2 regions of the Endozoicomonas sp. 4G genome follow, and region 2 is predicted to be linked to the other one. Evidence: predicted binding sites of a transcription regulator. Region 2 holds the regulator's gene; the other holds the start of a gene.

Region 1 (15,523 bases), 530 kb from region 2:
TACCGCTGTTGACTACTTAATAGCCCACCCAGAAATTCCCCATGCCGAAATTCGTATTGGCTTTACTCCTGATGAAGAAATTGGCAGGGGTGCAAACTTGTTTGATGTCGGCAGTTTTGGTGCAGACTTCGCCTATACAATTGATGGAGGGCCACTGGGCGAGTTCCAGTACGAGAACTTCAACGCTTCAGCTGCTAAAATCAACGTGACTGGCCAAAGTGTTCATCCGGGACATGCGAAAAACAAGTTGGTGAATGCCATGCTCATCGCTGCTGAGTTTATCGGTGAAATGCCCTCAGACGAGACACCTCAGACTACCGAAGGTTATCAAGGTTTTTACCACCTTAAGACCATGGAAAGCTCAGTGACAGAAACCACGATGAACTGGATCATCAGAGACTTTGATCCGGAAAAACAGACAGCTCGCAAACAATTCATCACTGACAAAGTCGCTGAATTCAACTATCGATATGGTGAGCACAGGCTCTCCCTGGAATTAACCGATAACTACCGCAACATGCGTGAAGTGATTGAACCTAAGAAAGATATTATCAACCTGGCTATCAAGGCCATAGAAACTGCAGAAGTTAGACCTGTAATCATTCCTATCCGGGGTGGTACCGACGGTGCCAGACTTTCCTTTAAAGGACTGCCCTGCCCCAATATTTTCACCGGCGGTTACAATTTCCATGGACCCTATGAGTTTATCTGTCTGGAAGACATGGAAAAAACCGTCGAAGTGCTGGTGAATATTGCCCAGCTAGCTCCCCAGACGTTTAATAATCACGAACACTGATTACAAAAATTTTGTTTATACAGCTATTAAAAAAGACGTTATTAGACGTCTTTTTTAATAGCTGTATAAGACTCACCTTATCAGCATGATCGAGAACGCCCGCCATTCACTCCTATCATCAATCTTTTTCCTTCTCTGGCTCCCGACTGACTACCTCTTCTGGTACCTGATCTGACTGAAGAGTGACCGGATAATCAAGTGCTAACCAGGAAAAGTAGCCATCCCTGAAAAAGAACACTCTCTTGTACCCCCAGAGTGCTGCAAGGTAACTCGCTACCGCTCCCCTCATGTGGTAAGTGCTGTTGCCATAGATGACAATAGGCGTCTTTTTATCCAGAGTATCAGGCGCAAATAGTTGTCTGAAACCGGCCCTGAGATCCAGGCTGTTAGACCGCTCAATATGCCCCCATTGCCACTGTTGATAGGGCCTCACATCGATAAACAGGGCTCCCAGTTCATGAAGGCGCTTGGCCTGTTGTGAGTTGATGGTAACAACATTTTTGATATGGACTGGCGCTTCCTGGGCAGAGAGGAAGCAGGAGGTCAGGGCTAGAAAGCACCCCGCAAGATAAAAATTCCATTTCATATGAAAACAGGTCCGTTATAAGGCTATTTATTCCGTTTAAGACTATTTATTAAAAAAGACATGGAGCAAGGACCTGAGAGCTTGGGGACCCGCAAGGGTCCCTTTAGGAACACTGATGTTTTAACCTAACCAGTGATGAAGTCTGGCTCTCAATCTGACAGCGGCCTGGGAGTGAATCTGACTGACTCTGGACTCGCTGACACCGAGAACCTTACCAATCTCCTTGAGATTCATTTCCTCATCGTAATAAAGCATCAGCACCAGCTTTTCTCGCTCAGGTAACTTCTCTATCGCTTCCACCAGGGCATACTTGAACTTCTCTTCCTGAATATCGGCGGATGGGCCCCGATCTCCAGAACGGGCCTGCATTCTGGACTCTTCGCTGTCGAACAGTTCTTCAAAACTGAACAGTCGACAACCACGGAGATCACTAAGAATGGTGTAGAACTCATCGAGATTAACTTCCAGCTCCTGGGCCACTTCGAAATCTCTGGCATCTCTTCCCAGGCGGGCTTCAACTTTCTGAATCGCTTCCGTCACTTTACGACTGTTTCTGTATACGGATCTTGGTCCCCAGTCACCTTTACGGATTTCATCCAGCATGGCACCACGGATACGGATACCGGCAAAGGTTTCGAAACTGGCTCCTTTACTGGCATCGTATTTTGAGGCCGCTTCCAGCAGACCGATCATGCCTGATTGAACCAGATCGTCGATCTGAACGCTGGCTGGCATTCTGGCTGCCAGATGGTTAGCGATTCTTTTTACCAGGGCTTTATGGGTTTCAACCATTTCGGTCTGAATCAGTTTCTGACTCTTTTCCTGACTCTTTTCCTGAGCCGCTTTAATTGCCTGCACATCCTGTGCTGTAGCATCCATGCTTATACCCTCTCTTTTATTCTTGTTGGCAAGAAGAATTCAATACGACCTCTTGGTGGTGTGACCGGTATTGCCATCATCTGATGGGCAATACGAGAAATGGCTTTCGAAGCCCGGCAATCCGGACTGAACTGCAAAAGAGCCTGCTGACGGGCCAGCGAACCTGCAACCGCCTTGTCGAATGGAATGGATCCCAGGTAACGGAGAATAATTTCTACTTCATCATTAAGATAAGATTGCAGTCTTTCAAACTGGTTAGAACCATACCGACGATTACTAACGGCGTTTACAATCACTCCAAAACGACGAACACCGTATATTCGGTAAAGCATACGGATCATCCTCACAGCATCTAACAGTGATAAAACTTCCTGATTGATAACGATGAGAATTTCTCCCGCTGCCTGAATAAGCGCTACATTATCCGGAGCCAACCCGGGAGCGGTATCAATGACCAGGGTATCAAGCGTGGGAGCCAGTGACTCCAGACTGTCTATCATTCGGACAGCATGACCGGTTTCTACGGTCTCTCTCCAGATGGGTTCCCCTTCTGGCGACAATACTTTCAGCCCCCCGGGTCCATCCTGAATAAAACTGGAAAAAGAGTCGTTGTCATCGAAGTGAGTCATATCGAGCTTCTTCTCAAGCCCAAGGCTTAGTCCAACATCAGGGACTGCGAGGTTTCCATCCATTAAAACCACACGTCTTCCGTTGTTTGTAAGCGCCAGTGCGAGATTGACAGCAATCAGTGTTTTACCTACTCCACCTTTACATCCTGCAACCGCAATAATCTGTTTTGTTGATGAGTTCATGAGTTTCAGCTTCTTATAAGTGATTACTGCATGAGATCTGGAATCAAAAACGTTTTTTCTTTTTACTGCCTATGTCTTATTAGTAACAAGAGCCGTGCCAATTTTTTAAAATGCCTGTTTTTCAGGGATAATCGCCTGCCTGACGAAACACCATTTTTATCGCCCTCAAAAAAATCAACATAACCCACTGTTTTTATTGAAATTTATTTTTATTAGTCGAATTGCTGTCACGTTACTTTTTTGACAGCGTTAAGACGACTGTCAACAAAAAGGCATCAAATGTCTTTTTGTTGAAAAATAAAAAGCAAATTATTTGACACTGTCATTTTATAGTGACGAATTACTGTCGCATAAAAATTTTTCGAATTTAAAAAACCGTTATTTTATTGACTAAATAAAAACAAAATGTGGATAACTTAAAAAACGACAAAATAAAGATAATTTTATACACATCGAAAAACACGGTTCACTCTGAGATAAAAACCGTCAAAAAAATACAAAAACGGCCTCACCTGCTTTTTTTTCAAAAGCAGGTGAGGCCGTCATAAAATGGACGCTGAAAACTGGAAATTTCAGGCAAAAAAAATGGCTGTCAGCTAACGCTGACAGCCATTTTTTTTAAACGATCGACTTAACGCATGGTTTCTTCATAACGATGAAGGCCATACTTTCTCATTTTCTCAACCAACGTAGTACGGCGAATCTGAAGTTTGTCAGCCGCCCTGGCTACAACGCTGTTGCAGTCACTTAAGGCTTGCTGAATCAGACTTTTTTCCAGTCGCGTCAAAAACTCCTTCAGATTCAGGCCGCCAACAGGAAGAATCGCCAAGTCATCCACTTTTCCAGGCCCGGCGGGCTGAATGCTGTCCGGGAATAACTCGGCAACACCGTCATCATCAGAAATGGCTTCCATATAACGAAAATTCTGAGGCAGATCCTGAACACCTACGACACCGTATGGGTACATGATCGCCAGCCTTTCCAGCAAATTGGACATTTCCCTGACGTTGCCTGGCCAGCCATGACGGCAGAGCGACATAATGGCAGCGGAACTCAAACGAATGGAGCCACGACTCTGTTTTTCCATGGCGCTGACCAGCTCGTTGAGAATCAGCGGAATATCTTCCGGACGATCCCTGAGTGCAGGCATTTCAATGGGGAATACATTCAGTCGGTAGTACAGGTCTTCCCTGAATTCACCGGACTCAATCATTTCAGAAAGGTTTTTATGGGTAGCCGCTATAATTCTGACATCCACGGGAATCTGCTCGGAACCGCCCACTCTTTCAATCGTCCGTTCCTGCAAAACCCTGAGCAACTTAACCTGCATGTGCAGTGGCATATCACCAATTTCGTCAAGAAACAGTGTGCCACCCTGTGCCAGTTCAAACCGTCCTTTTCTTGAGCTAACAGCTCCGGTAAAAGAGCCTTTCTCATGGCCAAACAGTTCACTTTCCAACAACTCGTTAGGAATGGCACCACAGTTTACTGGCACAAAAGGCATATCCCGACGATGGGAATGGTCATGCAGATTTCTGGCCACCAGCTCTTTGCCTGTTCCTGACTCACCGGTCACCATAACATTGACGTCACGGTTGGCCACCTGTGCCATAAAAGCGCGAACTTTACGAACTCGATCACTTTTACCGACCAGTCCACGGAACAGTTCTACCTGCTGATTCATTCCAGTCTGGTGAAGTTGACGCCATTGCTCACGGTACACCTGACCATAATGCAAACACGAGAGTAACTGTGAACGGTTGCAGGGCCAGTCTACACGAGCGATGATCTGTCTGCGAAGGGAGGATTGGAGGTTTTCCGGAAGCGGCTCAGCTATGCGAATGACGGGAACACCGCCACTCCAATTCTGTATGCGGGCGATCATGCCCTGCATTGAGCTTTCTGCCTGGAGAAAATCTCCAAGAAAAAGCGCACAGAAACCACTTTTGTCGGATTCTTTGATAGCATCTTCCCAATGGGCGGAGCTGACCGCCTTGGTACGATACCCCATAAACTCGATAATGGTACTTAGATCATGTCGGCGCTGTTGAGAGTCTTCGATGATCAATACCTGATCTGCTGCATCCATTGTAACGACTTTCCTTGTCATCTACGCAATGAGAATAAACAGCCTTGAAATAATATGAATCGCAATAAGCAAACTCTTATTAATTCATTTAAGGTCTAAAATCCTATTTCGTCAAATTTCTTCGACACTTTAATCCTTTTTTCGACTTTTTTGTGAAAAATGACGTGAAATAACCCTCCTTATCGATCGTTTGCGGGTGCCATCTGCAAAGATGGACACCCCCGGGAGATCTACGGTCGGATGCCAGCAAGCCTCATTTGGGTCATGCTTCAGACTGGTTGGCAGCACATTCGTGAGATGAATTCACCGATGACCTTTTCGTGCCACCCTCGCGAGTGGGAAAAGCAGAGAATTCCAAGTGTTCACTTTAAGTCACTTGTGGTCGCTGTAGACGACGGGGAATTTTCGCTTGAGCAGCAGTAGAAAGTCCGTACTTTGCTTGAAACGGTATTTTTTTTGAGTAGTATTCAGGCGCTAGTCTGACAATGCGCACTGAGTCTGAAGGGTATGAAACTTGTACAGAGGGTAAAGCCTGGAAAAATATATCTAACCCACCGTGCTTGTTTATATACTTTCCATTTCCTATATAAAAGAGACTATGAATCAATTTTCCATCTGATAATAACTGTACAATATCTCCCCAGCGTAGTTTTTCTTGATCAAATTCCTGAACAGAAGCAAAAGGCAGGCTTTCATACCAACCATTAAAATCTTTAACCGATTGTCTATCCATTCCAAATGCCAGATAATTAACAAATTGATGACAGCAGCCACTTACAACACTGTCATCATCTTGAAAATTCCATAAAGTTTTACACACATTCTCAAACCCCTCCGTGAAGATATTGGATAATCTTTTTTTAGCTTCAATCCAGTGGTCTGAATCAGGAACAACCTCTTCAAAAAAAGACAAATAACCTGAAAAATCTTTTTCTAAAACAGGCAAGTCAGGAGTCACGTTATGATACTTTATGCCATTCAGACTAAATGGAAAAATATGAGAGTCAAAGTCCTTATTCCTTACCTCAATAAAGAATTCTTCATCGTGAAAGATTAATTGATTGGCAGGACTAACCTTTCTTTCTGATAACCATTTATTATTAACCTGAGTCTGATAGCTTTTATCCAAAGTTAATTGATTAGTTGCCAACTCTTTACGACCGGAGCTTACTGACTCTGTTAAAGCGAGATCAGCTTGCAAGCATATCTCTGTTACTGGGTTCATTGGCATACATCCTGTATTATTTCTCTATACGACAGATAAGAAAGCCAATAATTCCCTTGTTTGTTGATTAATAATAACCATCAGGTAAGTCTGCATAACAATCGTCGAAAAAACCGTCGAAAAAACCGTCGAAAAAACCGTCGAAAAAACCGTCGAAAAAACCGTCGAAAAAACCGTCGAAAAAACCGTCGAAAAGCATTTAGACTTTGGCTTGCCACCCCATATTATTGCCTGGTTTGAGCGGGGTCAGTACACTCCGTCATTTTGGAACTATTTTTAACTTCTGATGTCTATATCTGAACCAATAACTCAGGGTAAACAAAAGTGAAAAAGATTCTGCTCAGTATACTAACTTTATTTTGCTTATTTCCTTTTTTGCACAGTAAAGCCATCACAATCCCGCCGCCACATTACGTGGTAGTTTTCCATGAGAATTACTGTAAAAAATACAGGTATTCCATTCAATATTACATGAAGAATCTTGAAGAAAACGGGCATTCTGCATTTCACTTGTGCACTGATACCGTTGATATTAAAGAGCTGAAAAGGCGGATAGACCTCAATGCTAAAGATAGAAACATCAACCTGCCTGATATTAAGGGAATAAATATTTTTGGCCCGGTCATTTCCAGCAAAACAGTCGATTACCTTAAACCCAAAGACCTCTTTTTTTACCCTACTACAGCTTTGACAGTTGATAATATTGATTTGATTCTATGGAGAAGTTCAACATTGATCGACATTAAAACTGAACCGTATAATTCTCCTTATATTGAACGATGGGTGTCTCATATGTTTGCGTCACCCGGCGACATTAATACAGATATATCAACAGCATTATATGATTTTGCAAGCAATACTGTTCAACATAAGAATATTTCCGTTGGAGAAAATTTCAAAAACAAGCTAAAGAATGATTTATCGGACTCCAGAACAATTGATTATTACAGTTTTAGTTACCCTTATTACGGTGAAGGGACTGCATTATTAGGAATGGCATCTTTCCCTGTCCTCTATGTTATTACCGGACTCGCTCGCGTACGTGAGGGTTATAGCTTCTGGGATCGGCGTCAAACGCCTGGTGATAAAATTGGCACCCCTATTCTTTATGGCCTTATGTCAGTACTCGAAGCATACGCAATTTTTAGCTATTTATACACTCAGCATTATCTGCCTCATGATAATAAATGGAAAAGGGTCTTGCTGAGAAAACCATTAACTGTTGATGGCCTTCTCGATCCATCTACCGAATTATAATCATTTTCAATATTAAAAAGTGCCCGTTTATGCCCGCATAACAACATAGCGGGCACTGAGTTTCATTTTGTGTCAGACTTTTTGCGATTCAGCCAGGTTCTTTCGATCAGCAGCAGCAGCTCACCACTGAGCAGACACAGAGCAATAATAACCAGCGGGGTATTTAATGAGAAGTGCCAGTTTTTTATCATCAGGAACAGGTGCTGGGAGGCGGTGACCAAGCCGACCGCAGCAAACAGGCAGGTCAAAAATATACTGATATAACGGTAATGAGGCAGCACCATCAGGATGCCGAGCAGCCCGATAACCGTTCTTTCAGTGCGGCAGAATGGGCAGGTTTTCACAATTTCTGTCAGATCCATCCACCAGGTCACTGCACAAATCACAATGGCAATCCATCCCAATGGTCTGATATAGCGGCTTAGCACCAATGTCTTGATCATGGAACCGGTCTCAGTGAACTTATCTCAACAGGGTTATCGTAAGATCACCGAGACTCTTTACTCTATTTATACGACCTGCCAAACCTTTCTCAGCACTCCTGAAGATGAAAGCCCAGCGCCTTCAGATGCTCCTGCACTCCTGCCTCACACTTTCTGGCCTGAACTGTCAGAGTGCTGAACTCCCGCCGCTCCCGGTAATGCTTTCTCATTCGGTCAAACTCGATGCAGCGTGCTTTCTTATCCATATAGAGGAGGCGGCGCATAAGGGCATCGTCGTGGCGTAGATCGTAGACTGATTTCATCGCCAGACCAGCAGCCTGGGCAGCGGTGGCAGAGTCATTAAAACCCATTCTTTTCAGGGCGGGCATGGGAGTGACAGCGGCCAGCCTGACCCGGCCCGGCAAACCAAAGGTCCGGCACAGGGCCTTATACACCTTTTCAGTACCCGAGATTTTTCCGTCCAGGCTGTAACCAGCAATATGAGGGGTGCCAATATCCACGCGGGCCAGCAAATCCAGATTGACATCGGGTTCATATTCCCAAACATCCAGCACCACACTGAGATCAAGACCTTCTTCAAGGACTTTCAGCAGCGCCTGGTTATCAATGACAGGGCCTCTTCCGCCATTGATCAGAATAGAGCCCGGTTTTATCTGGCTCAGCCTGTCATAATCCAGCATGTGATGGGTGGGGTAATCCACATGCCAGGTCAGGGGGGTATGCAGGGCAATAACATCACACTGTTGCAGCAGTGTTTCTAAAGGTTCAAATCGGACTCCCGGCGTTCGCTCACAGAGCGGATCACAGGCCATAACCTCAACACCCAGTCCTGCAAAGGTTTGATACAGTCGGCTGCCCACTTGCCCGTGGCCCACAATGCCGACCTTTCTTTTTTTCAGCTCAAAGCCATCGCGATCAGCAAGAATATCCAGAGCACAAAGCACGTACTCAACAACCGATTGAGCATTACAACCAGGCGCATTAGCAAATGTAATGCCTCGGTTGGCCAGGGCGAACTGATCAATATGATCAACGCCAGCAGTACATGAGCCAACAAACCTGAGTGAAGAAGCCTGGCTCAGCAGCGCTTCATTCACCTTTGTCACTGAGCGCACCAGCAGCGCGTCGGCACCAGCAATATCGCCAGCAGCAATATCCCGCCCCTGCAAAGCCACTACTTCACCCAGTGCACCAAAGCATTCATGGAGCAGTGGAATGTTCTCGTCAGCAACAATTTTCATCGATAGCAGTGCTCATTGAGTTCAGTAATGCCGTGATACTATAGTCCATCCTTAAAATTAACAACTCAGGACTTATGGGATTCCATTTTTCCTGTTTGAGAAATAAAATCTATACAGCTTTCATTCCGGCCAATTACTGCCCATGACTTCGAAAGTAACTGTTCGCACCCTTGCCCTGCTTTTACTGTTCACTCTGACAAGCTGTGGTTATCGTTCCACACCTGAATATCAGTTGGAGGAGTATGAAGAAAGGATCAGTACCGTTACCGGGCAGCCACTGCCTCCCGCTACGGTCAGCTTTCCTGAACTTCCTCCGCTAAGAGAGAGGCAATACCCATTGCCGGATATTCGCTTGAAAGCACTGGAAGCCCTGAATCTTCTGGAATGCCCCAGGCTCACTCAGCTTATCGCACATCGCAACAACAGTCTGGGCAAACAGATGCAACCTTCCCAGTTGCTGGACTACGAAAAAAAACTGATCGCTCAGCTTAAAGACTGCACAAACTATTTACAGCAACAGAATAAAAAGCCAGAACTAAGGACCCGACTGGAAGCTATTCTCCAACAAAAAGAAGCCGCATTGCCTGCCGCGAAATGGAACGCCTTGCTGTCTAACACCGAGCTGCCAGACCAGCTCAGCGGCTTTCAAACGCTGCTCCCGCTTCATGGTGATAATGGCCGCCAGGGAACGCTGGAGGCATTGAAGTATCTGAAGTTGTATCTGAAAGATGACCGTTTTTCTCCCCCCTACGATCAACAGTCTCTGGAAGTGCAACTGCAACAATTAACCGCCTCTCACTACAGCGGTCAGCTTCTGGCTGCTGCTACCGCTCTCACCAACACCCTCAACCGGGTTTCCGTGATGCTGGAAAAAAGCAACAATACCATCTGCCCACAAGGTCGGCGTTCTGTAAAAATAGAACGCCTCAACAATGTCTTCAGACTTTTCTATGTCGACAGTATTCAACCTTACATAGCCAGAGTCGTTTCAGAAGGGAGGGACTGGCGGTCTGTCATGCTGCCTTTATTGCTTGAACTGCCGCCTCCTCCAGACAAAGCCATGGAAGACTACCTGCTGGCCATTACCGATTGTGATTCCGCCTTTTCCGTTTGGCATCAACTGAACAGAGCCATCCTGCGACATGCCCAAAGCTGGCAGAAAGTACTGACTGAATGCCAGATTCAACCCGGGCAAAATCCTGCGAATTAATTTCCACGCACCGGTGCCGATAGACAGCTCTAAGGGCAATTCTTCATTCACACTTTTATGCCCTGCACCACCGGAGATTCAATGGATAAAAAGCCGGATGACGAAGGGAATGTGATTGACCTTTTTACCCGCAGGCCCATCGACGAAAAAGAGAATGAAAAAATCATCAGGCTGGCACCGGAGATGGACGGTCTGGAAATGCTCTACAGCAACGACGCCAATCCCGGCAAACTTTTCAGCATGAAAATCCTCTGCTGGGCCCTGAAAAAAGACGGTACGGTGGACGCCATGGTGCCCTGGCTCAACCAGTTGGTATTTGCCCAAAACCTCAATGACCCACTAAACGGACACTGGGAAGGCTATTACGACAGCTTTCATGACCACGCTTTTTTTGAGCCTCCCGAACACAAATTGACAGAGCTGGAAACCGCCGCCCATTATTTTAAAACAGAAGAAGACGACCCCAACTTTATTGTGCAGGAAATAGGCGACAACATTGGTACCCACGCCATCCTGACGGAAGACAACTTTCACACACTGATGCTGATTCATGTCACCAGCTGGCGTTTATACAACGATGGTCGTATTCATGCCATGCTGGCCGATGAAAAGAAAGTAGAAACCACCCCCATTCTACCCAAAGATGAATGCCTTTTTCCGGCCCAGGAACATGAAGATTTCAGGTATTTCTTCCACCACATCATTGCCAACAAAATCAAACGCGGAGATCCTGATGCCATTGCTGCCTTTAGTCAAATGATTGAAGATTAATTATCGTGCGTCATATCCGGGTACAAACAGAAGGCATTTTCTTGTAAAACAGACTCATGAAGCTTTACTGACAGGGTAAAGATTTTTCACGATAAAAACCGGATTTATTAACGAATGGCACTTATAGAATTACTGCAATATTCACCCACTTATTTCTACATTACCTTGACGGTTGTCGGTCTGCTGGTCGGTAGTTTTCTCAATGTTGTTATTCTGCGGCTGCCCGTGATGATGGAACGGCAGTGGAAACTGGAATGCCTCGAAGCCTTGCACCCGGACAAGGTGCCTTCTGAAATGGAACCTTACAATCTGATCAAGCCCGACTCCACCTGTCCCCACTGTGGCCATAAGATTCGGGCCTGGGAGAATATCCCGGTGCTCAGCTACCTGTTTTTAAAAGGTCGTTGCTCCTCCTGCAAAGCCACTATTTCTGTCCGTTATCCGATTGTTGAAATCATCTCTGCCCTGCTGACGGTTGCTGTGGGCACCTTCTTTGGTGCCACGCTCCAGACGGTTCTGCTCTGCTTTATGGTTTGGGCATTACTGGCATTAACCGTGATTGACCTGGACACCCAACTGCTGCCAGACAGCATCACCCTGCCCCTGCTCTGGCTGGGCTTGCTGGCCAACAGTTTTGGGTTATTGATTCCTTTGCAGGATGCTGTGCTGGGTGCCGCTGCCGGTTACCTTTCACTTTGGTCTGTTTACTGGATCTTTAAACTGCTGACGGGCAAAGAAGGCATGGGCTACGGCGATTTTAAACTATTGGCTGCCCTCGGTGCCTGGCTGGGTTGGCAAATGCTGCCTCTGATTATTTTGCTGTCGTCACTGGTGGGAACCATTGTCGCGGTGGCGCTGATTATTCTGAAAAAGCAGGAACGGAGTCAGCCGGTTCCTTTTGGACCTTATCTGGCCGCCGCCGGTTTTATTGCCCTGTTTTGGGGAGAAACACTGGTCCAGTCTTATCTGCAGATTATGGGACTGTGAGCTGATGAGTAAGTTAGTTATTGGCGTAACAGGCGGTATTGGCAGTGGTAAAACGGCAGTCACCGACTACTTTTCCAGTCTCGGTATTACCGTGGTGGATGCCGACCAGGCAGCAAGAATCGTTGTCGAGCCCGGTCGGCCGGCTCTGCAAAAAATTGCCCAAAGGCATGGTCAGGATATTCTTACCGACGAAGGCACTCTGAATCGAAGCAAGCTCAGGGACATTATTTTTAATGACGACAACGAACGTGTATGGCTGGAACAGCTGCTGCATCCTCTGATTCGTAACCAGATTATTCAGGAACTGGCCGAGTCCGAGTCGCCCTACACCCTCATGGTTTCACCACTGCTGGTAGAAACCGATCAACATTTACTCACCCATCGCATTCTGGTGGTCGATGTCCCTGAAGAGATTCAGCTGGCAAGAACCATAAGCCGCGACGGCATGAGCAGAGCACAAGCCCGGACGATTATGGCCAAACAGGCTTCCCGGCAACAAAGGCTGGAGAGAGCTGACGACATCGTTGATAACAGCGGCTCTCTGGAGCAGCTGTTTCAACAACTGGATAAGATTCATCAGACTTATCTGGATTTGGCCAGCCTATAAGCCCCAGACTGTCAAATGCCCGGACGCCAACCATTGGTGATCGGGTAACGGCGGTCACGTCCAAAACCACGGGGAGTGATGCGAACCCCTACCACCGCCTGGCGACGTTTGAACTCATTCACATCGATCAGACGCAGTACCCGATAAACAGTCTCGCGGTCAAAACCAGACTCGATAATGGCTTCGGCGCTTCTATCTTCTTCCACGTACATTTCGATCATTCGATCCAGTTCCGCGTAGGGAGGCAGGCTGTCTTCATCCACCTGATCCGGTGCCAGCTCGGCAGAAGGTGGACGATCAATCACCCGTTGCGGAATCACATAGCCCAGCGAGTTACGGTACTCGGATAACTCAAACACCAGTGTCTTTGGTACATCTTTCAGGGCATTGTAACCGCCGCACATATCGCCATAGAGCGTGGCATAGCCCACGGCCATTTCACTCTTGTTGCCAGTGGTCAGGACCATATAACCTTTTTTGTTGGAAATGGCCATCAGCATGACGCCCCGGCAACGGGACTGAAGGTTTTCTTCCGTGGTGCCTTTTTGGGTATTCTCAAACTGAGCACTCAGCGTTGCCATAAACGCATCAAACATCGGTTCAATGGGCATGACGGAATAATCAACACCGAGAATATCGGCTTCTTCCCGGGCATCTTCCAGACTCATGTTTGAGGTATAGCGAAAAGGCATCATAACCGCCTGCACTCGCTCAGCACCCAGAGCGTCGGTGGCAATGGCCAGAGTCAAGGCAGAATCAATGCCACCGGATAAACCTAACACAACCCCTTTAAAGCCATTTTTATTCACGTAGTCACGAACCCCCATGACCAGAGCCTGGTAGACGCGTTCATGCAAGTCAGGCAGCTCTGCCACATCTTCCTGTTCAAACGCTTTATCCGCTATATCAAAACGGGTTTTATAGAGACCTTCGGCAAAGTAATCGGCCCTGACAGCGACCTGTCCATTGCCGTTCATAGCAAACGAGCCACCGTCAAACACCAGCTCATCCTGACCACCCAGCAGGTTGACATAAACAACAGGAAGCCCCGTTTCCAGGCAACGGTCGCGAATAGTTTGGTAACGGATCGATTGTTTATCTTTATGAAAGGGAGAAGCATTGAGGCTCAAAATCAGGTCTGCCCGGGCATCCGCAGCCTGCTGAGCCGCTGAGGGATACCAGAGGTCTTCACAGACAGTCAGCGCCAGCTTGACCCCTTTACACTCAAAAACACAGGGTTTCTGTCCCGGCATGAAGTAGCGTTTCTCATCGAAGACCTGATAGTTAGGCAGATGCTGTTTGGCGTAGCGGGCCACCACCTGACCGTCTCTCAATACCACGGCCTGATTTTCCAGACCGTGAGCGCCTACGGCGGGCAGCCCAATCACCAGGTCAATGCCTTTCACCACACTGAGTTTGCTGATGGCCTGCTCAATTCTGAGCACCATACTGGGTCTGAGTAACAGATCCTCAGGTGGATACCCGCAAAGTGTCAATTCAGGAAAAACCACCAGATCAGCCTGATGCTGATCACGGGCTTCTTCAGCCGATTCGATTACCCGGTGGGTGTTGCCGTCGATATCGCCCACCTTGAGGTTAAGCTGGGCCATGACGATATTGAGCTTTGCTGACATTGAAAAGCCTGATGTCTTAATTTTGTTCAATCTGAAAGCGGGCTATTTTCAACGATGTTGCAGTCGGAGTAAAACCAAATTGATGAATGATGATGGGAAGGCGGCATCAGCCACTAAAAATCCCCCCCAAAATCAAAGTCCATATGTTCTGCTGGCTCCTGAAGGAAGTCGCCCTGGATGAAATCAACCCCGGTATGCCACAGCGGGGCCATCTCAACAGCACTCTGAACCTGGGGAACAATGACCTTCTGCCCCTTTTCCGACAGAGCAAGCACCATTTTTTTGAGCTCTTCTCCCTGATTTTCGCTAGTCAGATCTTTAGTGAAAGAGGGATCAACCTTGACGTAATCCACGATCATCGGGGCAATGGTTTCCATAGGGTGTAAACTGCAACCAAACTCACTCACCCCAGTACTGCAACCCAGCGCCTTGACCGCCTTGAAAAAGTCCGGTGCCTGCTTATTGAAGCGGACAATATTCTGCTCACTGATTTCCACCACCACCGACGAAGCAGGAATGCCTGCCGCCTTAAAGGCAACCCCCATCCAGGGCAGAAACTCTTTCTCCAGAATGGCGTTACCGCCGAGGTGCATGAAGAGTCGGATGCTGTCCTTGCTGCGGGTTTTGTTCAGAAGCGCTTTTGCTGCTTCTATCACCTGCCAGCGATCGACTTTGCTCCAGAGTGTATTCTTGTCCAGTTTGTTTCGGAATGTCACTGAGTCATGTTCACGACCTCTGGCATCCACCATACGCAATTGAGCTTCAAAGTGTTTTTCAGAAGAACCTTTCAGACTGACCACGGGCTGGTATTTCAATTTGAAATTGTCATTTTTCAACGCCTGACTGATCATTCCAGCCAGGTGCTTCTCAACAGAACTGACGGTATTAACCTTGCGTTTCTGGTAGAAGCACAGCTTTCCACCACCTTCATTTTGTGCCTGGGTAGCAGCATGACGGGCTCTGACCAGCTGAGTATTAAGATCACT
Region 2 (15,523 bases):
AAGTGCTTCCGGGGTTTCTGCAGCTCGCATCTGGCTCAATAGCACTTCCGATTGAAAACGCTCAGCCACGGCTTGCAATATATCCAGATGCTCCTGATCGTTTTCTTCCGGAACAATGAGCGCGAACACCAGGTCGACCGGCTGCTTATCCACAGAGTCAAAGTTAACAGGTTCTGACAGTTTCATCAGAAGTCCGGTGGGTTGCTGACAGGCACTGGAGCGGCAGTGGGGTAAGGCTATTCCCTTGCCCAAACCGGTGGTCCCGAGCCGCTCCCTGTTAATCAGCTTGTTAAACAGATCCTTGGCGTTGATAGCGGGAACATGTTCACTGATGATTTGTGCAATGATTTCCAGGATTTTCTTTTTGCTGGCCCCCTGCACATCGCAAAGGGTGCGCCCGGGGGTAAGAATGTTTTCGATAATCATACAACGATCGATGCTTACAGACGGCCGCTGGCACCCTGCAGCCGGTCAAGCGTCTTCTCTTTGTGTTTCACCAGTTGCCGATCCAGTTTGTCAGACATGTCATCAATGGCAGCGTACATGTCCTCAGCCTCGGCGGTTGCATTGATATCCGCTCCACGTACGTGCAGAGTCGCTTCCACTTTATGATTCAATTTCCCAACACTCAGGGTGACCTGAACGTTCGTAATCTGATCAAAGTGTGCGCCAAGGCGGTCGAGTTTTTTGGTGACATAATCTTTCAGAGCCTCAGTCACCTCTACATGATGTCCACTGATGTTGACTTGCATGTAACGCTCTCCTGCTGATCCCGATTCTCGACATAGGACTGCCCCCGGGATTGTATGGGCAGCCCTGATTGAAAGTCTATCACTGTCAATGACAGTTGGCGCTGTTCTGAGACAAAAAATCTAAGGGCCGATTTGTGGTATAAAGGATCGTTTACCTCCACCGCTAAAGGCTTACCACCTCAACCGCTGAAGGCTCAGATAAGTTGCTTACGTTCATTCGATGGCGGAATATTCATTGATTCGCGATATTTGGCGATGGTTCTCCTGGCCACTTTGATTCCCTGGTCCCCGAGTAAACCGGCAATTTTGTTGTCGCTCAGTGGTTTTTTCGGGTTTTCATCGGATAGCAGTTTTTTAATCAGGGCTCTGATAGCGGTAGATGAGCACTCTCCGCCAGAATCTGTGCTGACGTGGCTGGAGAAAAAGTATTTCAGTTCAAATACGCCTCTTGGAGTGTGCAGGTATTTCTGGGTAGTGACCCTGGAAATAGTGGACTCGTGCATGTCCACCGCCTGAGCAATGTCAGCCAGCACCAGGGGCTTCATAGCCTGTTCACCCTGCTCCAGGAACTCTTTCTGGAATTCAATGATTTTGTTGGCGACTTTTAGCAGGGTTTCGTTACGACTTTGTAAGTTTTTCAGAAACCAGCGAGCTTCCTGCAACTGGTTTTTCATAAATACATTGTCCCGACTGTTATTAGCGCGTTGAACCATGGCCGCGTAACTGTCATTGATACGAAGCCTGGGCAGAGACTCTGAGTTCAGTTCAACCACCCAGCGATCCTTGATTTTGACAACTGAAATGTCGGGGGTGACGTATTCTGTTTCCGTCTGGCCGATTTTGGCTCCCGGCCTTGGGTTGAGACTCTGAACCAAACTAAGAGCCTCCCTCAGTTGATGCTCTTTAAGACGGGTACGGCGCATGATCTGAGCGTAGTCACGGCTGGCCAGTGCCTGTAGGTGATTCTGGATCAGCAGGTGGGCTTCTTTCAGGAAGTGGGTTTCTTGTGGCAGTTGGTTGAGTTGAACTTCGAGGCATTCTTTCAGGTTGCTGCTGGTGCAGCCCACCGGATCAAAGTGAAGAGTCCGTCGTTGCATGACCTGAAGCTCTTCAAACGCCAGATCGTCTATCTGTTGTTGTAGTGACAGATAAATCTCCTGCAGGGAGTGAGTCAGGTATCCATCATTGTTGGTGGCTTCGATAACAGCCAGACCCAGTAGTCTGTCTCTGTCTGTCATGGGGGTCAGGTTTAACTGCCATTCCAGGTAGTCCTGAAGGGATTCAGAGATCCGGGAGCGGGCAAAAGGGTCAAGTTCTTCATTGCTTGTGGCAGGCAGGCTGGAATAGACATCGTCCCATCCGGAGTCAACAGGCAGGTCATTGGGTATGCTGTCAGCCCACTCGGGTTCTTCCGGTTCCGGGGTCTGTTCTGCTTTTTCATTGAAGTCAACGGGTTGCTCCCCTTCATCACGGGATACTGAGGGTTCTTCAACAGACTCCTCAGACTCCAACATAGGGTTGGACTCCAGGACCTCCTGGATTTCCTGCTGAAGATCCAGAGTGGAAAGTTGTAGAAGCCTTATGGCTTGTTGCAGCTGAGGTGTCATGGTCAGCTGCTGGCCCATTTTTAGCTGTAAGGATGGCTTCATAGGGCGATCGCATACCTTTACTTCTATGTCTGCGCTGAGGGGGCTGGTTTGGTGCCATTAACCCCCGGCAGTTATTTCTCAGTGCCTGCTCATTATTATGATTGGGCTACTCTCCATGTCATCGCGATTATAATCATATCTGCTGCTTCGGGAAAGTGGATTCAGCACCCGGAAGCTGGTCAGAGGCTAAACTGGTGCCCAAGATAGACGTCACGAACCTTCTGGTTAGACAGAACAGTCTGACTGTCACCTTCAGCAATAATAGTTCCTTCACTGACAATGTAAGCTTTTTCGCAGATATCCAGCGTTTCCCGGACGTTATGATCGGTAATCAGGACTCCGATACCGCGCACTTTCAGGTGCGTGATAATAGCCTTGATGTCGCCAACAGAAATGGGATCAACACCGGCAAAGGGTTCATCAAGCAAGATAAATTTGGGGTCAGTACAGAGCGCCCGGGCAATTTCCACCCTGCGCTTTTCACCACCGGAAAGGCTCATCCCCAGGTTATCCCTGATATGATTGATATTGAATTCTTCCAGCAAGGACTCCATTTTTTCCGTGCGATCTTTCCTGGAAAGGTCGGAACGGGTTTCCAGTATCGAAAGCAGGTTATCGGTGACCGTCAACTTCCTGAAAATAGACACTTCCTGTGGCAGATAACCCAGGCCAGCCCTGGCTCGGCCATGCATAGGTTGATGAGTTAAATTCTGGCCACTGAGGTCTACCTGTCCACCATCTGCTTTTACCAGACCGACAATCATGTAGAAGCAGGTGGTTTTACCGGCTCCGTTGGGGCCAAGAAGTCCGACAATCTGACCACTGTCGACAGTCAGGGATACGTCTTTGACGACCTGTCTGCCTTTGTAGCTTTTGCTGAGATGTTCTGCCTTAAGCGTTGCCATCCGGAATCTGTCTTCCTGTTTAAAAGCTGGCTGTCGTTTGTTTGACAGCCCTTTCAAGCTTGTTGAGTGGTTGAGCTAATGGTTGTTCCTGACAGGGTCTACTGCTTTTGCTCAGGTTTGGGCTGGTAAATCATTTTCACCCGGCCATCCGGGCTGCTTTTGTTTTCACTGCTCTTGGCGTTCACAGTCTGTCTGGTCAGGTCGTAATCAATTCGTTCACCTGTGAAAGTATCACCCTTCTGGGTCAGCTTGGCCTGCTTGATCAGTTGGATTTTATCGTCGGTCACCTGATAATCAATAGTATGACCCCAGGCTTGCAGGGTACCCTGGTTTTCAGGCTGCTGTTCTTCGTAGTAGGCTCTTTTCTTATAGCCTTCTGCCACGATTTTCTTAACTTCCTGCTGGACGGAGTACACCGTCACCTTATCTCCGGTAATCCGGGTAGTGCCCTGAATCATAACGACATCACCCTTGTAGATGGAGATGCCGTTCTTGTTATCGATATCTGCTGTGTTGGATTCAATCTCAATAGGCTTCTGTCGATCGGATGGCAGTGCCTGTGCCATAGCTGGAAGCAGTACCATAGCTCCCAGCATCAGGTAATGTTCAATCTTTCTGCGACGGCGCTTTGTGTCTGGCCACACCTTCGGAACAAGGCGCTTGCTCTGGTCATGGCTTTGGCTCATGAAATCCTCTTACCCTAGACTTGAGTTTAATCAGACTCTCCTTGTAGAAAGCCTCCATACCAATGGCACGTGTACGTCCGGTGTCGTTGGTGATCAGCACCGGTCGATCGGTGACGGCCAGTCCCTTTTCAGAATATATAGTCATGAAATCAGTGTCTACGCGCACCTTGCTGCCGTTATTGAGATCCGTCTGGGTCATCACGACATCATCCCAGAGCTCTATATCCTCGTTGCCGGGTAACAGTTTGCCATGAAGGGCATCGGTAACCACGGGCTTTTGCGGGTTGCTGAAGTTCTCCAGGTGAGGGGTTTGCAACAACGTTGTGTCGTTATGCGGGTAATGGGTGATGCTGTCCGAAACCAAAATGTAATCCAGATCACCCTCTTGGTTGTATTGGGTGATTTGAGTATCAATAAGATAGTAGTCAGCGTTTTCACGAACCTGGGGCTGCTTTTTTTGCGTCCCTACATGGAGATTGCTGTCATAAGCCCAATAGCCCATGCCGACCAGTGTCAGCATCAGAAAAACCATCAGTATCAAATTCCGACTGGGCATCAGGTTATTGGCTCCTAGCTATTTTTAACGTTATTTCAGGTAACTGGCCAGCATATCATCCAGCTTGCCTTTGGCTGCCAGTATAAAGTCACAGAACTCTCTGGCCGCCCCTTCGCCGCCACGATTTGAAGTGATGGCGGGTGAGTGCTCGCGAACGTAGTAGTGTCCGTTAGGAACAGTACAGCCAAAACCAACCTGTCGAATGGCCGGGAGGTCGGGCAGGTCGTCACCGATGTAGGCTATTTCTTCAAGACTCAGGCCCTGGCCTTCTTCCTGAAGCAGTTCTTGCAAAGCGACGAACTTGTCTTCACGCCCCTGGTAGAGAAAATCGACGCCCAGGTCAGACGCCCGTTTTTCAACAAACACCGATCGACGACCAGTGATTATGGCGGTTTTCACACCAGACTGCTTGAGCATTTTCAAGCCATGACCATCCAGAGTGTTGAATATTTTCAGCGATTCGCCCTGCTCACCAAACAGCAGTTTGCCGTCAGTGAGGACGCCGTCGACATCAAAAACAGCCAAACGCACTCTGGCGGCTGCGGATTGTAACGAAGCGCTGATCATACTACCCCCGCTTTCAGTAGGTCGTGCATATTAATGGCACCAATCAATTCGTTATCGTCATCCACGCAGATCAGTGCGTTGATTTTCCGGTCATCCATAATTTTCAGGGCTTCAGCTGCAAGAATTTCCGGGTGGATGGTTTTGCAGTGGTCGGTCATTACGTCATCAATCAGTGTGGATTTGGGGTCAACACCCTTGTCCAGAGCCCGACGCAGATCCCCATCGGTGAAAATGCCTATGACATGGCGTTGGTCATCAACAATGGCAGTCATCCCCAAACCTTTGCGAGTGACTTCCAGCAGGGCGTCGCTCATCGGGGTACCCAAAGCAACCTCTGGTACCCGTCTGCCAATGTGCATGATGTCTTTGACTTTCAGAAGCAGTCGTTTGCCCAATGAGCCGCCGGGGTGAGAAAATGCAAAGTCTTCAGCCGTGAACCCGCGGGCTTCCAACAGGGCGATGGCTAATGCATCGCCCATAACCAGAGCGGTTGTCGTGCTGGAGGTGGGTGCCAGATCCAGCGGGCAGGCTTCTTTTTCTACCCCGGTGTTGAGGTGGGCTTCAGCATCTTTGGCCAGCGTTGAATCGGTGTTACCGGTCATACTGATCAGGGGCGTGCCCAGTCTTTTCAGCAGCGGCAGCAGGGTAATGACTTCGCTGGTTTCACCTGAATTGGAAAGTGCCAGAACCACATCTTCACGGGTGACCATTCCCATGTCGCCGTGGCTGGCTTCCCCTGGGTGCACAAAGTACGCAGGGGTGCCGGTGCTGGCCAGGGTTGCGGCAAGCTTGCGGGCAATATGGCCTGATTTGCCCATGCCAACGACGATAACCCGGCCACGGCATTCCAGCATGATACGGCAGGCTCTGGCAAAGCTGCCGTCGATCCTGGCGATCAGGCTCTGAACAGCTTCCAGTTCCATGGTGATGGTGCGGCGACCAATTGAGGTAAACAGCTCGTCAGTAGTCATATTGCATACAGATTAGTGGTGACATGACTATTCTATAGCGCCTTTTGTCTCAGTAACAGTTCTGGATAGCAGCATTAGAGCCCAAGCATCGCAATCAGTTCCTTACTGATCCCGGTCTGAAGAAATAATCGGACTACCGGGATCCATCATTCAGTTTTGAATAAACAGCCAGGCACCGTAGAGGGCGTATATAGAAAGCAGGGCAACGCCGGTCACTTTACCTAACTGTCGAGGCTTTTTACCGATCAGGCAGAGCAGGGCCAGCAGCAGGGTCATGCCCAGCATAACGGGGTAATCCCTCAGAATAACCGCTTTATCCAATGCGCCAGGAGCTACCAGCCCCGGCATGGAGAGCACCGCTAGAAGGTTAAATATGTTTGAGCCAATGACATTACCCAGGGCGATATCATGATGGCCTTTCAGAGCACTGGTGACCGAAGCGGCCAGTTCTGGCAGGCTGGTGCCGATGGCGACAATCGTCAGTCCGATCACCAGGTCGCTGATGCCCATCATCTTGGCGATCTCAGTGGCTCCCCATACCAGTAACTGTGAGCTGCCCAGCAGCAGTAAAAGACCAGAACCCAGCATCAACCAGGCCTTGGCCGGAGACAGTTCTGGAATTTCTTCATCTTCTACCAGTGGTTCATCAGGGTGTTGTTTCTGCCAGCGAATCATCAGGTAAAGGGTAATGAAGAGACCCGCCAGCAGGATCAGGCCATCTATTCTGCCGAGATAGCCATTGGCAATACAGAGACCGGCTACCAGGGATATCACGACGAGAAGAGGGATTTCTCTCTTGGCCAGGGCGGCTTTAACAGGCAGTGGTGCGATCAAGGCAGTAACACCCAGAACCAGACCTATATTGGCAATGTTTGACCCCATGGCATTACCCACGGCCAGTCCGGGAAACCCTTGCAGGGCAGCCATCAGGGAGACCAGGATTTCTGGAGCAGAGGTGCCAATAGAGACCACTGTCAGACCGATCAGCATTCTCGACACATTCATGTTGCTGGCGGTGGCAGCGGCACCGGCAACAAAACGGTCTGCACTCCAGGTCAGGATAATAAAGCCAACCAGAATGGCAGCAAGGGCAATGAGCATAGGATGAATTCTCTTCTCTAATTCAGGGTGATTGGGTGAGATACTTTTTTTCACACGGGAAGCGGTAAGACGACTTTATGCAATCATTGTTTTGTGAAAAAAATATTACCGGAAAGGAAACAGTAGTCCTCAAAGTCGGCCATTTTATTAGGCATTGTTCAGTCAATCCAGACCTAAATAGTAAATATTAAGACTCAGTCTGCCGGTGGTGATAAGGGTAAAAAGTCAGTAAATGGGTCGTTTGGATGCCTTGATGCCGAATAAGTGTACGTTCTGGTGGTTCAAAAGACAGTCAAAAGTCGCCATAATTGGGGCAGGGGGTTGGTGCTAACCGTTAATGGATGATGGCTATTACTGATCGCGGTCCGTGCATATACAAGGAATCGCCTTCCAATGACAGAGGCAAGTGATAACTTTATAGAGATCCGTGGTTTGACGTTTCATCGTGGTGATCGAACTATTTTCAAGGATATTGATATCACCATTCCCAGGGGAAAGGTGGTGGGTATCATGGGGCCATCCGGTACCGGTAAGACCACGTTACTGCGTTTGATTGGGCGACAACTTCGCCCTGATTCCGGGCAGATTTTTGTCGATGGCCAGAATCTTGATTTGCTCTCCCGTGAAGAACTGTTTCGTACCCGCCGTAAAATGGGCATGCTGTTTCAGAGCGGCGCACTCTTTACCGATTTGTCGGTGTTTGAAAATGTCGCCTTCCCTTTGCGTATTCATACCAAACTGGCTGAGCCGATGATTCGGGATATTGTTTTCATGAAGCTCGAAGCAGTAGGGCTTCGGGGCGCCTGGTCGTTAATGCCGGCAGAACTGTCAGGTGGTATGAATCGTCGTGTGGCGCTGGCCAGGGCGATTGCATTGGATCCGGCTATGGTGATGTACGATGAGCCGTTCGTAGGACAGGATCCCATCGCGATGGGGGTGCTGGTCAAACTGATCAGAATGTTGAACGACGCTCTGAATATTACCAGTATTGTGGTATCCCACGATCTTCATGAAACAGCTTCAATCTCAGACTATCTCTACCTGATCGCCGACGGTGAAGTCATTGGTCAGGGCGAGCCGGACAGTCTGATGAACTCCAATGACTCCCGGGTTAAGCAGTTTATGAATGGATTGTCTGACGGTCCGGTGCCATTTCATTATCCGGCACCCGATTACAAAAAAGCCTTGCTGGATGGGGGGATCGGATGAGTGCAGGTATTTTTGACAGAATGGCGCAGTTGGGTCGCTTTGGGCTGGATCAGATTCAGTCCATGGGTCGGGCAGGGATTTTTCTGGTACTGGCTATCTTCTCTCGTGCCGGTTTCAGTAACCGCTTCGCTTTATTGATTCAGCAACTCTACAGTGTCGGTGTCATGTCGCTGATCATTGTTACTGTGTCGGGGCTGTTTATTGGCATGGTGTTGGCGCTGCAGGGCTACAACATTTTGATTCGATACGGTTCAGAAGATGCGGTGGGCCAGATGGTGGCCCTCAGTCTCCTGAGAGAGCTGGGGCCGGTGGTTACCGCTCTGCTGTTTGCCGGACGTGCAGGTTCTGCCCTGACCGCTGAAATAGGCTTAATGAAAACCACAGAACAACTCTCCAGTATGGAAATGATCGGGGTTGATCCGCTTAAGCGAGTCATTGCTCCCCGCTTTTGGGCCGGGGTTATCTCTATGCCACTACTGGCTGCCATTTTCAGTCTGGTCGGTATATTGGGAGCTGTGATGGTGGGTGTCGATTGGCTGGGTATTTATGAAGGTTCTTTCTGGGCCAGTATGCAGTCTTCGGTCAACCTGGTGGCGGATATAGGAAATGGACTGATCAAAAGTCTTGTATTTGGCTTTGTCGTGACCTGGATTGCTGTGTTTCAGGGTTATGATGCGACTCCCACTTCAGAAGGGGTCAGCCGGGCTACAACAAGGACCGTTGTTTATTCTTCTCTGGCCATTCTGGGGCTGGATTTTATTTTGACCGCTGTCATGTTTGGAGAACTCTAAGATGCGGATGAGAACGGTAGAGATAAGTGTTGGCGGTTTTATGTTGGCCGGGATGCTGGCGTTGGTGGTACTGGCGCTAAAAGTCAGTGGTCTTTCATTAGACAGCGGTAAGCAAACCTACACCGTGACAGCCATGTTCGATAACATCGGAACCCTTAAGCCAAGAGCCAAAGTTGCCTTGGCCGGTGTCGTCATTGGCAAGGTCACCAAGGTTGAGCTCGACAAAAAGACCTACATGGCAAAAGTTGAGATGGAGATCGACTCCCATATTGATAACATTCCCGTCGACAGCACCGCCGCCATCGTCACAGCAGGGTTGCTGGGTGAAAAGTATATAGGTATCAGCATTGGCGGGGACACACATTACATCAAGCCCGGAGGTCGCTTTGAGGATACTCAGTCAGCCGTTATTCTGGAAGAATTGATTGGCAAATTCCTTCTGGGGTCGGTGGATAAAGGCTAATTGTTATGGATGTCAGCTAAGGGCAGGTCAGGAGGAGAGAATGTCAAAGCTTACCATAAACGAATTGCGTGAATATCGTGCGAGTATCATACGCATAGTTGAAAGTTATCACTGCTCTAATCCGAGGGTGTTCGGGTCTCTGGCCCGAAATGGCTATATCGAAGAGGGGAGTGATGTTGACATTTTGGTAGAATCCACTGGCCAGACAACGCTTTTTGATATCGGTAATATTGAATGCGATTTGAAAGATCTGTTGAATGTTCCTGTGGACGTAGTAACCCATGAATCTATTTATGAACCCTACAGAGAGCAAATAGAACAGGATATGAGGGCGCTGTAGTCCAACAAAATTTGCCAGAGCTCAAAGGGCAATTAAAGTCAATTTAGAAAGCCTGTATAAAAGAAGATGGATTCGAGAATGAAAATGATAAAGTCTGTTCAACAGTTCATAATGGTCCTGACCTGTCTGATGATGGCAGGAGTGTCTTATGCTGCACCTGTCTTGCAACCCCCTGAAGAAGAAGTCAAAAAAATCACCGCCGAGCTACTGGATACGTTCAATAAGAACAAAGAGCAGTACCAGAAAGATCCTGAAGGTTTCTTTAAAGAAGTAGATCGTCTTTTATCGCCAGTCGTGGCTTTTGATGAGGTGGCCCGCTATGTCATGGGTAAATACGCTCACCGCAGTCCTGATCAGGTGGATAAGTTTGAACCGGTATTCAAAGACAGTCTGATCCGTTTCTATGGCAAGGCGCTGTTGTCGCTGGACGACACCCGTTTAGTGATAGAGGGCGTTGATAAAACCTCTCCTGAGTTACTGAAACAATATCAGAAAGGGCAAACCAGTCGTATACCCGTTAAGATGAAGGTTCGCACCAGCACCAGAACCGTCGAAATTTTTTACTCAATGGTGCATGTTGATGGCCGCTGGAAGCTGCGTAATGTGACCATTGAAGGGATTAACATTGCCAAGCAGTTCCAGAGCCAGTTTGCCGATGCCATGAGCAAGCACAGGAAAGTGCCTTACGTGGTAGAGAACTGGGCCGAGATTATGTCGGCTTCAACGGCTAAGGGTGCCAAGAAGTAAACCTGTCTATTTTTGCAACTTTTTTGCAGCTTTTTTGCAGCTTTTTTGCAGCTTTTTTGCAACTTGGGAATCCAGATTATGCAGCTTGAACGATTGGCACCAGGGCAGTTTTCTCTTAACGGGATTGTTAATTTTGATAATGCGGTGGAGGTGGAGAGTGAAGGGCGAAAGTTGCTGGAAGAGGATATCGTGCCCGGAAGCGTCCTGAGAGTCAGCCTTGGACAGCTGCTCAAAGGGGATAGCTCAACCCTTTCAGTGTGTCTGTCCTGGATCAGGCTGGCTCAGAGTAAAAGGGGTCATCTCTGTCTTTCTGACATGCCAGGGGAACTTGACGCTCTGGCCAGGGTCTGTGGAATAGCACCGATTTTGCGGCAAAACACCTGTCCTGCTTCCTGATTAAACGAAAGAGCTGCCTTTTAGCTGCCAGTCCTTTCCGGGACTGGTCAGTGCCGCCAATGTCCGATATGATTCACCGATTTGCTCACATACCTGTACAGACAGTGCGGGTTTGCTGAGTGACCGTTTTGAGAGGTGAATGCATGCAAGCCACCGAAGTGAAGGCGCTGCTGGAAGAAAGTATCTCCGGATCCAGGGTTCTGGTAGAAGGGGAAGGATGTGACTTTCGGCTGACTGTTATCAGTGACCAGTTTGAAGGGGCCTTGCCTGTCAAACGTCAACAGATGGTGTACAAGCACCTGAATGAACTGATTGCCAGCGGTGCCATTCATGCAGTGACCATGACCACCCTGACACCTTCAGAAGCCGAGCGCCAGGCCTAACCAGCGGATCACAGGTGAAACTATGATGGATAAACTGATTATCACTGGTGGTACGCGTCTGGATGGCGAAATCCGTATCTCCGGTGCCAAGAACTCTGCACTGCCTATTCTGGCAGCTACCCTGCTGGCGGATGACCCTGTTACCGTCTGCAACCTTCCACACTTGCACGATATTACCACCATGTTTGAGCTGTTTGGCTGCATGGGCATTGACCTGATGGTCGATGAGCGTATGAACGTAGAAGTTCATGCCAGCACCATCAAACAGCTGAAAGCACCCTATGAACTGGTAAAAACCATGCGTGCTTCCATCCTGGTACTGGGGCCTCTGCTGGCCCGGTTCGGTCGTGCTGAAGTCTCGCTGCCCGGCGGTTGTGCCATTGGCAGCCGTCCGGTTGATCTGCATATTCGTGGTCTGCAGGCAATGGGTGCTGACATTGTGGTTGAAGACGGTTACATCAAGGCCAGCATCAAGGACCGTCTGAAAGGTGCCCGAATCTTTATGGATACCGTGACGGTAACCGGTACTGAAAACATTCTTATGGCCGCCTGTCTGGCAGACGGTGAAACCATTATCGAAAATGCTGCCCGTGAGCCGGAAGTGGTTGACCTGGCCGAATGCCTGATGACCATGGGGGCCAAAATTGAAGGCGCCGGTAGCGATGTTATTCGTGTTCAGGGCGTTGAGCGCCTGAAAGGATGTACCTATTCCGTATTGCCTGATCGCATTGAAACCGGAACCTATCTGATCGCTGCCGCTGCCACCGGTGGCCGTGTTCGCCTCAAGGATACCCAGCCTGATCTGCTGGATGCGATTCTGATTAAATTGCGTGAAGCCGGTGCTTCCGTAGAATGGGGTGAGGATTGGATCGAGCTGGATATGAAAGGTAAACGTCCGGAAGCGATTGATCTTAAGACTGCTCCCTATCCTGCCATGCCCACCGATATTCAGGCCCAGTTCACGGCGTTGAACCTGATTTCTGAAGGCGTAGGCAGCATTACAGAAACCGTCTTCGAAAACCGCTTTATGCATGTTCAGGAAATGAAACGCATGGGGGCTGACCTGAAAGTAGAAGGCAACACGGTTGTGATCAAAGGGGTTGATTCCCTGAAGGCGGCACCGGTGATGGCGACGGATTTGAGAGCCTCAGCCAGTCTGGTGATTGCGGGCCTGATTGCTGAAGGTGATACGGTGGTTGAGCGTATCTACCACATTGATCGTGGCTACGAATGTATTGAAGAGAAGCTGCAACAGCTGGGTGCCAAAATTCAACGGGTTCCTGCCTGATAATATTCTTGGGGAAAGCTAGCAGCTTTCCTCTGTTGTGCAAGCAAGGAGAGACATTGAGCCTAATTGATAGTGAAGTTGATTATTTTCATATCAACAGAAAAACAGCATGGTCTCCCCATGACGTTTTGATGGAGGGGGAGCAAATTGATATTGGCGGAGCTAGTAATCCCTATTTTAGCTTCTTCGAAAAGTCCAAAAAGACAGTCCCGGTTAAAAATAGTGAGGATGGGTCAGTATTGCAGGTGCCAGGGGTTGGGTTTGTTGGCGCCGTAGCTAGGGGAGAGGTTCAATCTGATAATATCGCAGGGATAGCTAGTGACCTCTTGGGTCACTTTGTTTCGTACCTTCGCGAGTTAATCTGGGAAGATGTTAGAGCCAAGGAGTTTCCACATCTGCCATCTAGACAACGTTGTATTTGGCTTATTCCAGACATGGAGGGGGTCAAGTTTTGGATTAACAGAATTGGCCTTAAAAAAACTGACTTTCAGGTGCTCCGGGTGCGTGGCCAAGGCCGTATTCATACCGCAAGCGAGCTTTACCTCCTTGGTGATAGTGAGCCAATGGAAGAGAGTCTAGCGAAAGCTAGGCAGTACTGGCTAGGAGTAGTCGAGGATCATACAACGAAGGAAGTTATTTTCGAAGGTCGGTTAAATGTTCAAGAAATTGTTAGTCCGGAAGAATATACATAACAATCAAAGGCAGTCTTACAATCACGTCATGTTTGATTTGGTGTAAACTACGCCACTTAACGCGTAGGAAGCCTGTCTCAAATGTCCAGCCAGATCACCATTGCGCTTTCCAAAGGGCGCATACTCAAAGACACCCTGCCACTGCTCAAGGCAGCGGGCATTGAATTAGCAGAAGACCCTGCCAGCAGCAGGAAACTGATTATTGCTACCACTCATCCAGACGTCAATCTGTTGATTGTCAGAGCCAGTGACGTGCCTACTTATGTGGAATATGGCGCTGCTGATGTCGGTGTGGCAGGAAAAGATGTGTTACTGGAACATGGATCGACAGAGCTTTATGAGCCTCTGGATTTGCGGATTGCCCAGTGCAAGCTGATGACTGCCGGTAAAACCGGGCATCAGGAGCCGGCCACCGATCGAGTTAAAGTGGCGACGAAGTTTGTGAATGTTGCCAGACGCTATTATGCCTCTCAGGGGCGTCAGGCCGATATTATCAAACTCTACGGATCCATGGAGTTGGCGCCGCTGGTGGGCCTGGCAGATGTCATTGTTGATGTTGTGGATACCGGTAATACCCTGAGAGCCAATGGGCTGGAGCCAAGAGAATTGATTGCCCAGGTATCTTCCAGATTGATCGTCAACAAAGCTTCCATGAAAGTGAAGTTTGAGACCATCAATACGCTGATTCAGCAATTAAAAACTGCAGTTGACGTCCAAACCCATTAACGACCACGCCTGATAACTTCTTCATGGTAAAAACGTACGACGGAGTAATAGTATGACGGTGAATCCTGTAAAACTGAGCTACAGCAGTCAGGATTTCAATGAGCAATTGGATCGTCTGCTGGCTTGGGAAGGTGTCTCTGATGAAGAGGTTCAGCATCGTGTTAAGCATATTATCGCTGAAGTGCGCGCCCGTGGTGATGAGGCGCTGGTAGAGTTTACCCGCAGGTTTGATCGCCTTTCTGCATCCACCATGGCCGATCTGACTCTGGGGGAAGAGCAACTTCAGAAAGCGCTGCAAACCCTTCCACAGGAACAAAGACGGGCTCTGGAAGTAGCCGCCGACAGAATCAGAAACTATCACGAACATCAGCTGCAATCTTCCTGGAGCTACCAGGAAGAGGACGGAACCCTGCTTGGACAACAGGTGTTGCCTATGGATCGTGTGGGTCTCTACGTGCCGGGAGGCAAGGCTGCCTATCCTTCGTCGGTTATGATGAATGCTATCCCGGCTCAAGTGGCGGGTGTCAAGGAAATTATCATGGTGGTGCCGACACCGGACGGTGTCATAAATGACATGGTGCTTGCCGCCGCCGCTGTTGCTGGCGTCAGGAAAGTCTTTACCATAGGCGGAGCCCAGGCGGTAGCAGCTCTTGCTTATGGTACCCAAACCGTTCCCCGCGTCGATAAGATCGTCGGCCCTGGCAATATCTATGTCGCTACTGCCAAGCGTGAGGTGTTTGGTCAGGTGGGTATCGATATGATCGCAGGCCCTTCTGAAATCATGATCGTGTGCGATGCTCGTACTGATCCGGACTGGATTGCCATGGATCTGTTTTCTCAGGCTGAACACGATGAAGACGCTCAGGCGATTCTGGTCTCCCCGGATCAGGCTTTTCTTGATCAGGTTCTGGCCAGTATGCGGCGGTTGTTGCCCGAAATGGAGCGTAAAAAGATCATTGCCGAATCGCTGAACAACAGAGGTATTATGATCCATGTTCCGGATATGCAGGCCGCCTGTGAGGTCACCAACCGAATCGCTCCTGAACATCTGGAATTGTCTGTAGAAAATCCTCAGGCTCTGCTGCCGGATATCCGTCATGCCGGTGCTATTTTTATGGGTCGTTACACGGCTGAAGCCTTGGGAGATTACTGTGCCGGACCGAATCATGTACTGCCAACGTCCGGTACTGCCCGGTTTTCTTCACCACTGGGCGTTTACGATTTTCAGAAGCGCTCTTCGTTAATTCACTGCTCACCCGCAGGTGCCTCAGAAATGGCGAAAGTGGCTTCCGTGCTGGCCC

What was found. The regulator sigma-54, encoded in region 2, starts transcription at its own class of promoters, with help from an activator protein. The targets are predictions, from matches to a motif close to TGGCACNNNNNTTGCTNT.
Region 1: K7B67_RS13635 (P-loop NTPase) is a predicted target of sigma-54. The motif match lies at 3,156-3,173, and genes of this name have one in related genera.

The regions. Positions count from the first base shown of each region.
Region 1 covers NZ_CP082909.1:3,494,606-3,510,128, forward strand. Annotated here, with positions in the region: gene pepT (peptidase T) at 1-796, shown strand, start outside; gene K7B67_RS13625 (rhodanese-like domain-containing protein) at 915-1,382, opposite strand; gene K7B67_RS13630 (RNA polymerase sigma factor FliA) at 1,503-2,261, opposite strand; gene K7B67_RS13635 (P-loop NTPase) at 2,264-3,073, opposite strand; gene K7B67_RS13640 (sigma-54 dependent transcriptional regulator) at 3,705-5,162, opposite strand; gene K7B67_RS13645 (hypothetical protein) at 5,530-6,387, opposite strand; gene K7B67_RS13650 (hypothetical protein) at 6,859-7,644, shown strand; gene K7B67_RS13655 (hypothetical protein) at 7,707-8,087, opposite strand; gene pdxB (4-phosphoerythronate dehydrogenase PdxB) at 8,177-9,328, opposite strand; gene K7B67_RS13665 (DUF3080 family protein) at 9,471-10,538, shown strand; gene K7B67_RS13670 (hypothetical protein) at 10,620-11,309, shown strand; gene K7B67_RS13675 (A24 family peptidase) at 11,424-12,296, shown strand; gene coaE (dephospho-CoA kinase) at 12,301-12,903, shown strand; gene K7B67_RS13685 (NAD+ synthase) at 12,915-14,537, opposite strand; gene K7B67_RS13690 (EAL domain-containing protein) at 14,651-15,523, opposite strand, start outside.
Region 2 covers NZ_CP082909.1:4,026,323-4,041,845, reverse strand. Annotated here, with positions in the region: gene K7B67_RS15760 (PTS sugar transporter subunit IIA) at 1-426, opposite strand, end outside; gene raiA (ribosome-associated translation inhibitor RaiA) at 441-752, opposite strand; gene K7B67_RS15750 (RNA polymerase factor sigma-54) at 947-2,401, opposite strand; gene lptB (LPS export ABC transporter ATP-binding protein) at 2,581-3,306, opposite strand; gene lptA (lipopolysaccharide transport periplasmic protein LptA) at 3,405-3,992, opposite strand; gene lptC (LPS export ABC transporter periplasmic protein LptC) at 3,976-4,524, opposite strand; gene K7B67_RS15730 (HAD family hydrolase) at 4,579-5,115, opposite strand; gene K7B67_RS15725 (KpsF/GutQ family sugar-phosphate isomerase) at 5,112-6,086, opposite strand; gene K7B67_RS15720 (calcium/sodium antiporter) at 6,237-7,187, opposite strand; gene K7B67_RS15715 (ATP-binding cassette domain-containing protein) at 7,581-8,396, shown strand; gene mlaE (lipid asymmetry maintenance ABC transporter permease subunit MlaE) at 8,393-9,187, shown strand; gene mlaD (outer membrane lipid asymmetry maintenance protein MlaD) at 9,189-9,650, shown strand; gene K7B67_RS15700 (nucleotidyltransferase domain-containing protein) at 9,691-9,990, shown strand; gene K7B67_RS15695 (ABC transporter substrate-binding protein) at 10,069-10,737, shown strand; gene K7B67_RS15690 (STAS domain-containing protein) at 10,816-11,133, shown strand; gene K7B67_RS15685 (BolA/IbaG family iron-sulfur metabolism protein) at 11,277-11,516, shown strand; gene murA (UDP-N-acetylglucosamine 1-carboxyvinyltransferase) at 11,542-12,804, shown strand; gene K7B67_RS15675 (DUF2441 domain-containing protein) at 12,861-13,496, shown strand; gene hisG (ATP phosphoribosyltransferase) at 13,578-14,222, shown strand; gene hisD (histidinol dehydrogenase) at 14,275-15,523, shown strand, end outside.